3 regions of the Bacillus sp. KNSH39 genome follow, and region 3 is predicted to be linked to each of the others. Evidence: riboswitches for the same ligand, from Rfam matches in the RefSeq annotation. Region 3 holds a riboswitch; each other region holds the start of a gene.

Region 1 (5,363 bases), 1.4 Mb from region 3:
AGTTCATAATAGAGAAGATTGATTTTTTCATTTCTCCAGCGTATTCTGTACCACCAATTAGTACGATACGTTTTTCGAATGAAACCATAATGAATGCTTCAGAGTTTGTACCGTCAACAGCTGGATCAGCTTTGAAATTCGGTGCAGAAACAATTGTGAACTCTGATTCATGAGTTGTTAATTCTTCTTCAGTTGGACGAATGAATAATTGATGTACAAATAAATTGTGCCATGCATATTCGTTAATAACTTGAATTGGTAGGCGGTAATTGCGGTCAGCGCCTGCAAATCCTTTGAAGACGAATAACTCTTCTTTTTCTTTTAAGTATTCTAAAACTTTAGTATATAATTTATTAAAATGTTCTTCAGAAATCGGTTGGTTCACAGCTCCCCAAGCAATTTTGTCAGCAACCGATGCTTCTTTCACAATAAATTTATCTTTAGGAGAACGTCCTGTATATTTTCCAGTTGAAGCAGAAACGGCACCAGTCGAAGTTAATTTCCCTTCATTTCGCATTAATACTTTTTCCACTAATTGCGGAACACTTAGTTGAATCTGTGCATTGCTTCCGTTCAATAATTCGTGTAAACCAATTTGGACATTCACAGTACTCATATTTATATACCATCCTTTTCATTTAATGAAATATTTCTCGTAATCCCCAACAAGAGTATAACACAATTATATAAATAATGTATACTATTTATTTCTTTTTGTTTGTGTGAATGCATTATTTCCCTATTAATATTTCATTTCAGGCGTATTGAGAAAAACTTTCAGGAAAATGTGAATATTAATTGACAAATGAATATCATTTCTTTAGTATAGGTTGGGACGGATACTCTCTTATCCCGAGCTGGCGGAGGGACAGGCCCGATGAAGCCCAGCAACCTCACTTGTAGTGGTAAATACAGGTGAATAGGTGCTAAAACCTGTGCGAGGCTACAGGTCTCGAACGATAAGAGCGAAGGGCAAAAAGCAGTATGCAAGTAGCAAATTAAACCTTTCCTCTATGTAAAGTAGGAAAGGTTTTTCTGTATGCTTGTGTGGGAGAATAAATGTATGTCGCAGTTTGTGGCAAATTAAGGATGAGTTCCGTACAATATATACAATTACTGTAGGGAGGTTTACCACATGACAAAAAAACGTCATCTGTTCACATCTGAGTCTGTAACTGAAGGACATCCAGATAAAATTTGTGACCAAATTTCTGATTCAATTTTAGATGCGATCTTATCAAAAGACGCAAATGCACGTGTAGCTTGTGAAACAACTGTAACAACTGGTTTAGTATTGGTAGCGGGGGAAATTACGACTTCTACTTACGTAGATATTCCAAAAATCGTTCGTGAAACAATTCAAGGCATTGGTTACACACGCGCAAAATACGGATTCGATGCAGAAACTTGTGCAGTTTTAACATCTATCGATGAGCAATCTGCTGACATCGCTATGGGTGTTGACCAAGCGCTAGAAGCACGCGAAGGTCAAATGACTGACGCTGAGATTGAGGCAATTGGTGCAGGAGACCAAGGTTTAATGTTTGGTTTCGCATGTAATGAAACACAAGAGTTAATGCCACTTCCAATCTCGCTTGCTCACAAATTAGCTCGCCGTTTAACTGAAGTACGTAAAGATGATACATTATCATACTTACGTCCGGATGGAAAAACGCAAGTTACAGTTGAGTATGATGAAAATGGTAAACCAGTACGTGTTGATACTATCGTAATTTCTACACAACATCACCCAGATGTTACATGGGAAGAAATCGATCGCGACTTAAAAGAGCACGTAATTAAAGCTGTAGTACCAGCAGAATTAATGGATGGAGAAACGAAATTCTTCATTAACCCAACTGGCCGCTTCGTAATTGGTGGACCACAAGGTGATGCTGGTTTAACAGGACGTAAAATCATCGTTGATACTTACGGTGGATACGCTCGCCACGGTGGCGGTGCATTCTCTGGTAAAGATGCAACGAAAGTTGACCGTTCTGCAGCATATGCAGCTCGTTATGTTGCGAAAAACATCGTAGCAGCTGGTCTTGCTGAAAAAGCAGAAGTACAACTTGCATACGCAATCGGTGTAGCACAACCAGTATCAATTTCAGTTGATACATTCGGCACTGGTAAAGTATCTGAAGACGTACTAGTAGAGCTAGTTCGTAACAACTTCGATCTTCGCCCAGCTGGTATTATTAAAATGCTAGACTTACGTCGCCCAATTTACAAACAAACAGCAGCTTACGGCCACTTTGGACGTACTGATGTAGATCTATCATGGGAACGTACAGACAAAGCAGCAGCTTTAAAAGAGCAAGCTGGTCTATAATATATGAAAAAAAGCTTTGCGCGGTGAGCGCAAAGCTTTTTTTATTTATAATTACGTTGGAATAAAGCGAAGAGTTCAATGTCATGCCAATTGCCATTGCGGAATATAGCTTCTTTACAAGTTCCTTCATGTTGAAAACCGAGTGATTTATATAATTTAATTGCTCTATCGTTAAAAGAAAATACTCGTAAAGAAAGGCGATGTAAATTTAATTCTAAAAATGCATAATCCAATAATAAGGTGAAAGCTTCCTTCCCATAACCTTGCCCCCAGTAATCCTTGTTACCAATATCAATAATACATTCAGCGTTTCGATTATACGAATCAATATGAATTAAAGAAGTAATACCAATTGAAAGATGCGTAGATTTTTCTTCAATGATATAGCTCTTAGAGTCCGAAGAATGAATAAATTGCTGGCAAAGTTTTTCTGTGTCTTGAAGGGAAGGTTTATCAAGAGTGAGAGTAGTTGAACTCATAACGTCTATATCATTATGCCATTTATAATATGTTAGAATATCATCTTCGGAAAACTTTCGTAACTGGATACGGTTTGATTCAAACAATGTAAGTCCTCCTTTTGTATTTCCTTTTCACATGATTTACAAAGGATTGATTTCTTCTGGAACATATGTAATCAACCTTTCATTTGACGTGCTTTACCTGCGCAAAATGCACTACTTAGTAAAAATAGTGTCGCGAATATAATGCTTACTAATGTAGCGTATGGAATTGCGCCTTTTAAGGAAAAGCCGACAGTGATTGAAGCGATGAATAAGAGGATAAATGTTGTTGTTAATTTTTTATAAAGTTCCATACTATGTAGACCTCCAATTTATTTTTTAGTACAAGTTTTAAAATTGAATTCTATTATGTAGAAAATATAAAGAGTAGCTAAAGATGTGTAGTCTAGGAGTATAAGAAAGGGCACTTTCCTTTTTGTGGGTTAGTATACTTATATTGTATCATGGCGCATGATTGGCTTCATACATAATTGTGTAAAGGTATGTATGATAAAATGAAGAAAAGTCTTTAAGAAAGGAAAGATAAAAAATGAGTGTAACTGAACATAAAAAACAAGCTCCAAAAGAAGTGCGTTGCAAGATCGTGACGATTTCCGATACACGTACGGAAGAAACAGATAAGAGCGGACAACTATTACATGAATTGTTAAAAGAAGCGGGACATAAAGTAACTTCTTATGAAATTGTAAAAGATGATAAAGAAAGTATTCAGCAAGCAGTGTTAGCTGGTTATCATAAGGAAGATGTAGATGTTGTATTAACAAATGGCGGTACTGGTATTACGAAACGCGATGTCACAATTGAAGCAGTATCAGCGTTATTAGATAAAGAAATTGTTGGATTTGGTGAGCTGTTCCGTATGATTAGTTATTTAGAAGATATCGGAAGCAGCGCAATGTTAAGTAGAGCGATTGGTGGTACAATTGGGCGCAAAGTAGTCTTCTCGATGCCAGGGTCTAGCGGAGCGGTTCGCCTTGCGATGAATAAATTAATTTTACCGGAATTAGGTCATATTACATTTGAGCTGCATCGCCAATGAGTAAGTATGCTGGAATTGTATTAGCAGGTGGTATGTCGAGTAGATTCGGTGAGCCGAAAGCGTTAGCAATTTGGAAGGGAACTACTTTTGTTGAGCATATTGTGAAAGTGATGGGAAATACTTTGCAAGACATTGTAGTAATTAGCCATACTGATATAAAAGAGCGAGTAGAGCAATTCGTACAAGTACCTGTTATAGAAGACATTCCGCACTATAAAGGGAATGGACCGCTGGCCGGCATTGTATCAGGAATGGAATACATAGAAGCAGATTGGTACGCTATTATGCCTTGCGATGCACCAAACGTGTCGCATGAATGGTTTACCATTTTACTAGAGCAAACGAACAATGAATATGATGCGGTTGTACCTATTATTAATGGAAGAAAACAACCGCTACTTGCGGCGTATCATAACCGCGTGAAAGAAAAGATTTATGCTTTACTTCAGGAAGAAAAAAGAAGTATGGGGCAGCTTTTATCACAATGTAATGTGAAGTATGTTTCTGGAGAAGATGTACAAGCGAATGCGGATTGGTTTATAAATGTAAATACGAAAGAAGAATATGTGCAGGCTCAAAAAGACCTTTCAAATGAATGAAAGGTTTTTTTGATATACAGAATTGGGGAACAATTGCTGTATAAAGGTATGTGAGTGAGTTGATTTTAAGGGGAATTCTTAAAATCATTATACAGTTAAAACACTGTATAACCATATATTAATTTTTATGGGTTTTTATTACAAGTCTGTTTAGTTATGTTTATTTTTGATATAATTAATATAGAAATAAAACAATGCTTAACCTTATGTATCATTTATTAAACTAAAATTTATGACCATGTAATAAACTCCCTTCGTTTTTTGAAGGGAGTTTTTCTATTTAAGCAAGCAACTCTGATGCGTTATGCTGAAGGACTTCTTCATATTGGTTAAGCAAGCCACGAAAGACCTCATCCCAGCTCTTTGATTTCGCAAAAGAGGAAGATTCTATTCCCATCTGCTCAAGTTTTTCTTCATTTTGTAATAAAAAATAAATGGATGATAGAAATGCATCTTCATTTTTAGGCGGACAAAGAACTCCCGTTTTTCCATCTGTAATAATATTTTTAACCCCGCCACTATTTGCACCAATAACAGGTGTACCGCATGCGAGTGATTCAAGTACGACATTTCCGAATGTTTCAGTAGCTGATGGAAACACCATTATGTTAGAACAAGCATATGCTTCAGCTAAATCCCCGCCTTGTAAATAGCCAGTAAAAGTGATATTTGTTTTCGGAACAGCTTCACGTAAACTTGTTGCTAGAGGACCGTCTCCTGCGATGAGCCAATGAATATCGTTTCGAGTATGTGCTGTTTTAACGATAAGGTGTTGCAGCGTATCAATATCTTTTTCAGGAGCAATTCGTCCAACATAGGAAAGGACATACTTCGCTGTAATATTATATTTTTTTCGGAATAGGTCT
Region 2 (5,363 bases), 2.5 Mb from region 3:
TGAACCAAATTCTTAATCGTTTTCAAATTGAATTTCATGTAAAAGATAAAACTCATCAAGACCCATCTACTATACGAAAGAAAAATGGATTTTTTACTTTATTCTCAAAAGAATACATAAAAGCAACGCTACTTTTTTGGATCACTTATATAATGGGAATGTTTTTAATATATGGTTTAAACACTTGGTTACCACAGATGATGCGCCAGGCAGGATATCCTCTTGGGTCTAGTCTGTCATTTCTACTTATGCTAAATATTACCGCAGCTATCGGCGCACTATTCGCTGGAGCAATTGCTGATCGTATAGGAGCAAAAATTGTTATTAGCATCTCTTATCTTATGGCAGCCATATGTATCGGACTATTAACAATCAAACCATCTGTTACAATCATTTATCTTTTAATTGGCCTTGCTGGTATTGGATCAGTCGGTATTACTCAAATATTAAATGCATATGTAACACAATACTTCCCATCACATATCCGAGCTACCTCCTTAGGCTGGGGACTGGGGCTTGGCCGAGTTGGTGCAATTGCTGGCCCAATTCTCGTCGGTATTATTATGACAATGCAATATGACTTAGCATGGAATTTTTACTTATTCTCCTTTGCAGGTCTTATCGCAGCTATATCTGTTTTCTTCATTCCTACAAAATAAAAAGAGCACAAACTTACTTGTGCTCTTTTTCATATGCTTCAAACAACATATCTCGAAACAATGTATTTAAACTCTCAATATCGATTCCTGATCCCTTTTCAATTCCTTTTACATATTGCTGATAGTAATGAATTTGTTCTTCTAAAAATTGATTTAACACCTTAATTTTCAATCCAACATCTAATTCAGTACCTGCTTTTTTCTTTATTAACAACTTTTCAATTTCATCTAATACGCTACGTTCTAATGATAATTCTGTAATTAATCGATCAAATTCTACAGGAGGTAAAGTCGTTTTCTCTTCTAGCCACTTACAAGCTAAAATGGGACGTAATACATAAAAGTACTTTTTCAGCTTTACATTCTCACCTTGCAAAAATTCACGATAATTTTTCGAAGCCATATGTAAATAATGATATATCGTTGCTTTTGGATCAAAATTCTTCTCACTCATCTGTTGAAGTAGTTCTGGAAAATTAGAGTTTTTCGAATAAAAAATTGGTGATCGAATCCACTCAAGTAAAGCAGGATTCGACTTCGCGAATAGTTGCAACGCCTTTTTAATATCCCAACCACTTATATCTAAATCATCACTAATTGGATACTCAATTACATCTCGTTTGTCATGAATTGATAAATACCATTCTACCGGATGTATATAAACAAACCTAACATCATAATCGCTATCTTTCGATGGAAACCCCCAAGCACGACTCCCTGATTCCACCGCAAATAAAATTTTTACATCATTCTCTTTTTCAATTCTTTCTAACTCCAACTCGATTTTCTCTCTCATTTCATAACATCTCCATTTTTTGATTATTTCCTTGGAAATTCGACAATACACTATTAATTTTACTACATACTAAAAAAACTGTCAGAAATTACTGACAGCCTAATGAAACGTCTATTGTTGCTGTTCAATTACAGTAGCAGCAATTCGTTCAAACTCTTTTTGAATCTCCTCTTTATATGCATCTACTATTGAAAAATCCATAGCAGCAATATAAATTCGTTCTAATTTATCACGAACCGATTTTGCTTTCGCTAAGAAAGACATCGCCTCATTCATTTTTGCTTTATATTGAATGGAGACATCACGAATTTCCTTCGCATATTTCTCATCCGTCCCTGGCGTAACAATAAGGGCATACATATCAATAATTTCATCACCCTCGCGACTTGGAAAATATTCATGTGGTGCGGTGCTATCAAAAATTGCAAATCCTAATTCTCTTACGATAACCATATCAAGACTATTCGGGTCAAATCCGCAATGATATACTTCAACTTCAAACCCTTTTTCTTCAGCTGCCTTAGCTAACTTTTTGAGCATCGTTGATTTTCCAGAGCCTGGGCGCCCTTTTATAAAATAACGATGTGGTAACCCTTCTGTTAAATTAGGAACAAAATCAACTGCTCCTTTCGGTGTAGCAGCTCCTAAAAAACGATGTTTTACAAGCGATTGTCTCCCGCTTTTATCTGCAAATAATTTCTGGATTAGCTGATTGGTTAGTTCATTTGCTTTATTAAAATCTATATTATCAATATATATCTTCTCCCACTCATCATGTATAACCAATGCCTCTTTAAAACGTGCGTAAGCAGACTGAAAAGCTTTGCTTGCTTCTGAAACAAATCTTTCAATTTCTAACTTCTGCTTTCTTAGTTTATCTGAGTCCCAAGCAATTCCTAAATTTATATACTCTTCAACAACTCCTGGCATTTTTGGCTCAATAACATGCGGCGATGTCCCATCAACAATTCCTACTTTTAATTTTGGGATAATTACACCATCAACCGATTTATTATCAGAAGAACAATGTAAAAATTCAATATCATATCCTTTTTCAATCCATTCACGACCTATTGCCTTTATTAAAGAAGATTTTCCCGTTCCTGGGCCACCCTTTAAGATAAATAATCTGTCTAATCCTTTTAAATTCTCTTCGTATAAATTGTGAAATCCCCTAGCTGTATTACCACCAGCATAATAATTTAATACATTTCCTGTCACTGCACTCACTCCTTCGCAGCATTCTATTTACATAAGCTACAATATGCGAGCAGCTTTATTTGGGTGAATACCTATTTTGTATTGCACGCAAAAAGGAAATGAATTACAATTTAACTATCGGAAAATTCCGATTTTAAAAACTGAATACTTCTTTATCAAGAGAGGCAGAGGGACCGGCCCTTTGAAGCCCAGCAACCTCAGTTTATACAAACTGAATAGGTGCTAATTCCTGCAAAATGCAATGCATTTTGGAAGATAAAACTCAACTAGCATGTAAAGCTCATCTTTCTTGATACTGAAGGATGAGCTTTTTATTATTTGAAAAACATATATTGGAGGTATGTAAAATGAAAGTAATTGATTTATCACAAACATTTGAAAATAATATGTCTCAATTTCCTGGAACACCTAAAATACAACTAGAAGCTGTTACAAGTGTTGAAGAATCAGGATATCAAGTTACAGATTTTCATTCTGTCGTTCATGTTGGCACGCATTGTGATGCTCCTGCGCATTTTATTTCAGGCGCAACGACCATCGATCAATTACCGCTGGATCAATTTGTAGGTGAAGCTGTTCTTATAGATGTAACACATATTCAAGAGCGAAAATTACCTAAGACAGTATTGCATAATACTGACATAAAAGAAGGTGATATTGTTATTTTTCATTCTAATCTATCCACAAAATGGAATACAGAAGCTTATGAGAAGGAAGCATTTTATCTTTCTGAAGAATTAGCTAAAGAACTAGTGCGATTAAAAGTAAAATCTATCGGTTTAGATTTCATTTCTCCTGATGAAGTCACAACAGAAACATCACCGATTCATCACATATTACTAGGGAATGATATTTACTTAATTGAAAACTTAACAAATCTAGATGCTATCGAAGCAAAACGTTTCTTTTTCTCAGCAGCACCTTTAAAAATTAAAAATAGTGACGGTGCTTTCGCAAGAGCATTTGCTGTTATTTTTTAAACATAGCCTATAAAAAAAGCAAAGGCCACTACTGGTCTTTGCTTCTATATTTTCTATTTAAATTAAGAAAGAATTGTTCCACACGAGGACGCACCCAAGCTAAACAATCTATCTCTTTCTTCTTTGTGCAAGCTATCTCTTCTCCATCTACCATTTCAACAAGTTCTAGTTCTAACAGTTGCCTCGTGAATGCTAACATATTCACTTCTTCGGATGGATACTCTTCTTTTAATTTCTCCTCAATTTCCCCCAATAAAAAACCGTCACGCATCATTGCCAATGCATCAATCCAAAGTGGCGGCATTTCATATTTTTCTCCTGTAATTGTATCTTTTACAATATAATTCTTTTGCTCTTTTCGAAATTGAATCGTGTGTAAACATACAGTCGAATTTAATGTTAATTCCATCATACCACCTCTTTCATAATATCTGCATAGAAAAAAGGATGCGTGTGCACCCCTTCTTATCTTTTCATAACACTACTGAACCGCTACATGAGCAATCAATCTCATGTCGATATTTTCCTCCATTATAAACGAAGTATTTTATAAAAAAAACCCTTCTTGAAACATTTTATAAAATGTTTATATTTACACAACAAGAACACTTTTCTGAAAAATCTTTTCTCCCAATACATTAAAAGGTCGGCAAAAAAATTTCTACTTTCGTTCCTACTCCTACACTACTTTGGATCGTGATACTCCCTTGATGTTCCTTAATAATTTTATATGTAATCATTAATCCAAGTCCTGTACCAGTCTCCTTTGTTGTGTAAAACGCCTTGCCAATTTTTTCTAACTTCTCATTCTCTATACCAAATCCTTGGTCTTCAACAGAAATACACAAATGTCCTTGCGTTTTTTGATATGCACGGATATGAATTTCTCCACCCTCTGGCATTGATTCTATTCCATTTTTAATGATATTTAATAACACTTGTTTTAATTGCTTATCATCACCGTTTATAACCGGTAAATTCCCATCTACTTGTAAATGACATTTAACTCTATATTGCGTTGCATAACTTTCCATTAGATGCACAACATATAGAAGGATGTCTCGTATATTACACCTTTCATAATTTGTTGGCTTTGGTTTTCCTAACAACATCAATTCACTAACAAATCCATTGACTCTTTCAATTTCTTGTAGCATAATGTCGTAGCTCATCGTATCAGTTGGATTTCTTTCTTTTTGCATTTGCGTAAACCCTTTTAACGCTGTTAACGGATTTCGAATTTCATGAGCAATTGTTGTAGACATAGTCCCAATCACAGCTAAATTTTCCGTCTCTTTCATATTGTTCATCATTTCAACCACTGTTCTTACATAAGATTGAAATCGTTTTAATAAAGAATGTGAAATAATGAAATAAAATACACATAAAACAAGTGGAATTATCACTTTTAAATCTTGTAATAGCAATGTGAAAAATACGTACTTTCCAATTACACTAAAGGACACTAAATAAAAGTATTTTCTATTCACGAAAACCGGGGCAAATAAAATTAATAACATTTCTACCATACTGCCATGTTCAAAAGGTCTATCCGTTCGTAAATAAATCATTAAATTATTCACAAGATTGATAAACATGTACCCAAATAAAAATAAATATTTTACAGAATATACATACCCTCTTTTTTGAAGATATATAGAAATAGGAAATAATGCTATTACAAATATAGGCACACCTATCCCAAGA
Region 3 (5,363 bases):
GTAGATCCTAGCGTGTTCCATGAAGAAGCTGCTGCTCAAGAAGTAGAAAAAAATACGTTCGCTGAAAAGATGGAAAATAGCATTATTATTACACTTTGCGTTGGATTGTTAGGTCTCATTTATATTTTCAATTACTTTTATACGAAAGGATTTAATCTTACTCTCGATATCGTGATTTTTATGTTATTAATTGCTGGACTTATTTTCCACCGCACTCCGATTCAGTATATTCGCGCTTTTTCAGACTCTACGAAAAGTGCCTCTGGCATTTTACTTCAATTTCCGTTTTACGCAGGAATTATGGGCATGATGATTGGAGCAAATAGTGAAGGACTTTCACTTGGAGGAGCTATTTCTAATTTCTTTATTAGCATTTCAAACGAATCAACTTTCCCGCTCTTTACTTTTTTAAGTGCTGGTATCGTTAATATTTTCGTTCCATCTGGTGGCGGTCAATGGGCTGTGCAAGCACCAATTATGATTCCAGCTGGCGCTGAACTTGGTGTACCTGCTGCAAAAACAGCAATGGCAATTGCATGGGGCGATGCTTGGACGAATTTAATTCAACCTTTCTGGGCATTACCAGCATTAGCGATAGCTGGTTTAGGTGCTCGTGACATTATGGGATTTTGTGTTGTGAACTTACTATATGCGGGTTTTATCATTAGTCTATGTTTCTTATTTATTTAAACAAAAAGCTAGTTTTATACTAGCTTTTTTACATAATAAATCACTTATTTCCCACGCAATTTATAATCTTCTCCCACTCTAACTCCGTAAGATGTAATGACTCAAATGCAAAAAAATCTTCGCAAATTTTTCCGATCAGGTGTGGATGTTCCCTCAAAAAATTCCACTGTAACGCTTTAGGAAGAAAATATGTTTCATATTCTTTACTTCCCCTTACTACCTGATCAACTTCTCTTTCACAAATTCCTCTTATTAAATAATCATTTCTTAACTCTATTTGAATTTGCTGAAATGTTTCGCTGCATTTTTTCAATTGAAGTAAACACGTAACATACTTCCGAAAAAGTTCGCCATCATACTGAACACAGTTTATAATACGATCGACTTCATTCATAATGCACGAGCCTTTTCTTCTATTTGTAATAACCATTTCTCACGCTTTGATACTTTACTCGTTTTCACAGATTGAAACACTGACCGTTTTATATCGCGAATGCCACAAAAACGTAAAATACCTCTCTTCATCATAATCCAATCTGCTGATCGATATAACAATGCGACGTACCATAGAGGCGAGTCTAACGTATTAATAACCCATGCTTTTTTCCCTTGCAATAATCCTTTCGGCAGAGCCCCTTCATATTTATAAGCAAATCCAGCTACGAAAATACGATCGATAAATCCTTTTAAAATTGCTGGCATCCCCCACCACCATATTGGATAGATGAATAGAAGTGTATCTGCTTCTTCTACTAACGTTCTATACCGAGCTGTTTCCTCTTCATTTACTAAATCGCGTCTTTTCTTCTCTTCATTAAATACGAGGACTGGATCAAATTGTTCTTTGTATAAATCAAGTACGGTAACTGAATGATTTGTTTCCTGTAGTCCTTTTTGCACATGATTGAAAATCGCCGCGTTAAAACTTGAAGGGTTAGGATGAGCATATATAATTAGTACGTTCACTACAAAACAACTCCCTCTATACGTTAAAGTTTCTCCTTCTTTAATAACTTCTCTACAATTTGTACGTTTTTCGAACTTTGCAACAATCGATTTAATAATATAAGTAACTCTTCTTTTTCTAAATCTTTCAGTTTCTCTTTAACTGCACTCTCACCAGCACCTTGCATATCATAAACAACTGCCACCATATGTTTACAATAATTTTCATAGGGACACTCACAGTTACTTTCTGAAAAATCTTCGAGATCGATAACTACTTCATAATTCCTTGCATTTCCAGTAACGAAAGCAAACACTTTTTTATCTTGTATTTCAACATCTTCTACATGCCCACCTTCATAATATTCATATCCCTTATCTACAATGTACTTTGGGATCCATTTCGTTATATCTTTTAATAAGTAAGCGTACATAATTGTACCCCTTCCTTTAATTCCCTTTTGACTTCAAAAATCCTGCATGTTATTCTAATTACTGTTAAGTAGCAAGTCTACGTGACAAAACGACTGACACCTATTCGGCGAAGGTGTCTCTTTTCATTTGCAGCCGATATGAATTGCCTCTTTCAGGCACATTCAATTTTTGACACTACACACTCAACACCATTCCCTGTATCAGGCTGCTTTAGCAGTCTTTTACTCTACATACTCCGTTATTTTAAGAAAAAAAGAGAGCTTAGCTCCCTTTTCTCGCCTTATACAATACCCCTTTTTCAGCATAGAGATATTCATCAGCTAATGTAATTTTCCCATCCAGTTTTAGTTCGTCTAATAATCTTGATAAATAAAATTGATGCAACATCTTTTTCGTGAATTTTCCTTCATGATGCGAAACGATATGTTCTTGAATATCTAACAATGATATCGGCTTATCTTGCTCTATCATATATTCATAAACTGTACTACGCAGTTTTACGTATTTTTCGAGTGTCACAGTAATGCGCAACCCCTTTCTTCTTAATATAAATTTTCGTAATCGGTTTTTTTGCAATAAAAAAACCTCTCCGATAAGAAGAAGTTACGTATATATCTTCGTCTTATCTCCCAGAACAAATATGTTCTGCTGGAATTAGCACCTGCATCGCGGTTGCTGGGTTTCATCGGGCCAGTCCCTCCACCTCTCTGGATAAGAAAATATTCACTTAATTCTTACTATACGTAATTCCACTTTAATTGTCAAACAAATATAATAAATATAACAAATTATATTTTCTTCCTTACTGTTCATACTACCCATATACGAACATGCAAGGAGGATTATGAAATGCATCAAAATGCTCGCGGATATGTACAAGATTCTTTTCAATCATTACAAGAAGCTAAAAATTGTTTAGAAGAAGCGCTCGAAACAGTTGAAAAAGATTTTAATCGCGCTCGTATTGAACAATCACTTTATGCTGTTGAACAAGCTATTCAACGTTGCGAGTACACCGTTCACATTTTAGAAAAAGATTAAAAACTTCCCATCAATTGATGGGAAGTTTTTTCAAATGGCATACTTCATAATTATTGCCGTTATGATTAAAAAATATACAGAATTAGCAATTTCTAAAATTCCTACTTTTTTAATAGAAATTTTTTTGCCATACAACACAATTGCTCGAATGACACTTGGTATAAAAATAAGAGAACACCACGGATTAATCACAAATATGATTATCGTTAATACGATATGATATCCCCAAGATATAAGACGATACTTCGGGTTATTTTTTTCACGAATCATCGTTTTCACATAGAACGTACTACCTAAAAAGTATAAAAATGAAATAAGCGCAATGAATAATGCTGTATGATCGATTTGCTTCATTGAAAAGGAATAACTAATTAACCCACCGATACAAAACACAATAATCGCACAAATATCATTTAATAGTGCTCTTTCATTTTTTTGACGAGCGTAATACATATTCACTATAAATAATGGAATCATTACTATTACGAATAAAAGAATTCGCCACTCATATAATAAAGAAATCATCCCAAATAGGAACGCAATAAGAAAATAAATAATGGCAACTTGTAAAAACTCTTTTTTTCGTCTTTGCTTTATGTACGTAAGAAATGGGTACGTAGCTAAATAGATAAAGAACCACGCTAAAAACAATGGAATATGATAAATAGTAGGTTTCCCAAGTATGACACTTAATAAAAAAGGAATAACAAGCATGGCCCATGCACCATGTTGCTTCGGAATAACTAACTTCATTAACTATACACCTCCCTTTTGAAAAAAGTTCTCACCTACAATTATACAAATAATTTTATATAATAGCGGATGCATATTGAATCGATTTTTTGACAAAAAAATGCTCCTTACATTATGTAAGAAGCATGAAAGAGGCAAACGAATATGTAAGTCGCGACCCTACCTTATATGAGTATGCTTTTCTATGTCACGTTATGCTCATCTAATATACCGTATTTCTTTTTAAATCTTGTAAGAATCGTAATCCATGAAGTACTAAATAGTAATAAGAAAATAACATTCGAAATCGCATGGCTCAAATCAAAGTAAAAACTTGCGATATAATACGAAATGACAGTTTCCCATGTTGCTTCTCGTATAAAACCGAGAAGGCCCCAGAAATTCATAATCCAGCCAAATAAAAAGCCAACAATTACTCCGTAAAGAAGTCTCCCCCATAGCTTTTTCATAAAAAATGTATTACGAAGTAAACCTGCTATAAAACCAATCATGCCCCACGAAAACATTTGCCACGGTGTCCATGGACCTTGTCCTAAAAAAATATTAGATACGATTGCTGCTGTAGCACCAATCATAAAACCAGTTTCACTTCCAAATACAATTGCAGAAACGATAATGACAAAAGAAGTTGGTTGTACACTTGGTAAAATAGAAAATGGCACCCGGCTTACTGCTGCAATTGCCGCTAATACAGCAACGAGAACAATTTCACGTGAAACAAACGCCTTTCTTTCAAAACGGATATAGAAAGGTAACATAATAACCGCTAATAGAAACAAACTACTTAACATGTAATAACCGTCCATGACAAGTGTCGTAAAAAGCAATGTGCCGATTATTACTGCAAAAATACATATTATGAATGCAACATATCGTTTGGACACGCTTCGCACACATCCTCCCATGTTAATGCATATGGCAATTCTTTTCGAATGAATCGATTAATAGATGTTGTATAAAAGAAGTTGCCGCTAAAAAATTCTTTCGGTGCATCATTCATAATGACTGTTCCATCAAATAACATCATACATTGATCCACGTATTTCGCTGCAAACTCAATATCGTGCGTTGCCATTACAATTGTTGTACCTTCTTTTTGCAGCTTCCTAAATAGTTCTCCTACTCTTTCTTTCTTCCATGGATCCAATCCCTTTGTCGGTTCATCAAGTAATAATATCGTTGGCTTTGATAATAACGTCGTACATAACGCAAGTAATTGTTGCTCTCCTCCGCTACAATCATGCGGATGGCGTTCTTTAAGCGAGTACAACCAAAACTGTTTTAGCGTATCTTCTGCTATTTCTTTTCCTTGTTCTCCATATAATTCACGCGCACGTTCATAAACCTCGTCCCATACTGTATCAAATGTAAAATGGTAATACGGATGCTGCGATACATACCCAATACTTTTAAACCGTTCTTTCGAATCGATTTTATGTACCACTTTTCCGTTCCACTTTACTTTTCCTCTTCTCGCTTTTTGTAATCCTGCTAAAATC

What was found. A riboswitch is a leader RNA that binds a small molecule or an ion and turns the genes downstream of it on or off. The one in region 3 is predicted to bind S-adenosylmethionine.
Region 1: it holds a riboswitch for S-adenosylmethionine, as region 3 does, so the genes downstream of both, metK (methionine adenosyltransferase) here and ACUL40_RS08785 (hypothetical protein) in region 3, are expected to answer to the same signal.
Region 2: it holds a riboswitch for S-adenosylmethionine, as region 3 does, so the genes downstream of both, ACUL40_RS21785 (cyclase family protein) here and ACUL40_RS08785 (hypothetical protein) in region 3, are expected to answer to the same signal.

The regions. Positions count from the first base shown of each region.
Region 1 is NZ_JBQXYO010000001.1:3,139,042-3,144,404, reverse strand. It holds gene pckA (phosphoenolpyruvate carboxykinase (ATP)) at 1-616, opposite strand, end outside; SAM riboswitch class I at 845-966, shown strand; gene metK (methionine adenosyltransferase) at 1,136-2,335, shown strand; gene ACUL40_RS16070 (GNAT family N-acetyltransferase) at 2,377-2,901, opposite strand; gene ACUL40_RS16065 (hypothetical protein) at 2,973-3,152, opposite strand; gene ACUL40_RS16060 (MogA/MoaB family molybdenum cofactor biosynthesis protein) at 3,389-3,898, shown strand; gene ACUL40_RS16055 (molybdenum cofactor guanylyltransferase) at 3,895-4,497, shown strand; gene ACUL40_RS16050 (glycosyltransferase family 4 protein) at 4,778-5,363, opposite strand, start outside.
Region 2 is NZ_JBQXYO010000001.1:4,251,920-4,257,282, reverse strand. It holds gene ACUL40_RS21800 (MFS transporter) at 1-659, shown strand, start outside; gene ACUL40_RS21795 (nucleotidyltransferase domain-containing protein) at 673-1,455, opposite strand; gene ACUL40_RS21790 (PRK06851 family protein) at 1,567-2,676, opposite strand; SAM riboswitch class I at 2,826-2,938, shown strand; gene ACUL40_RS21785 (cyclase family protein) at 3,024-3,656, shown strand; gene ACUL40_RS21780 (hypothetical protein) at 3,685-4,065, opposite strand; gene ACUL40_RS21775 (ATP-binding protein) at 4,295-5,363, opposite strand, start outside.
Region 3 is NZ_JBQXYO010000001.1:1,740,765-1,746,127, forward strand. It holds gene ACUL40_RS08765 (short-chain fatty acid transporter) at 1-690, shown strand, start outside; gene ACUL40_RS08770 (hypothetical protein) at 731-1,084, opposite strand; gene ACUL40_RS08775 (NAD(P)H-dependent oxidoreductase) at 1,081-1,656, opposite strand; gene ACUL40_RS08780 (SWIM zinc finger family protein) at 1,680-2,069, opposite strand; gene ACUL40_RS08785 (hypothetical protein) at 2,332-2,589, opposite strand; SAM riboswitch class I at 2,690-2,788, opposite strand; gene ACUL40_RS08790 (hypothetical protein) at 2,920-3,111, shown strand; gene ACUL40_RS08795 (YwiC-like family protein) at 3,142-3,864, opposite strand; gene ACUL40_RS08800 (ECF transporter S component) at 4,047-4,748, opposite strand; gene ACUL40_RS08805 (ABC transporter ATP-binding protein) at 4,721-5,363, opposite strand, start outside.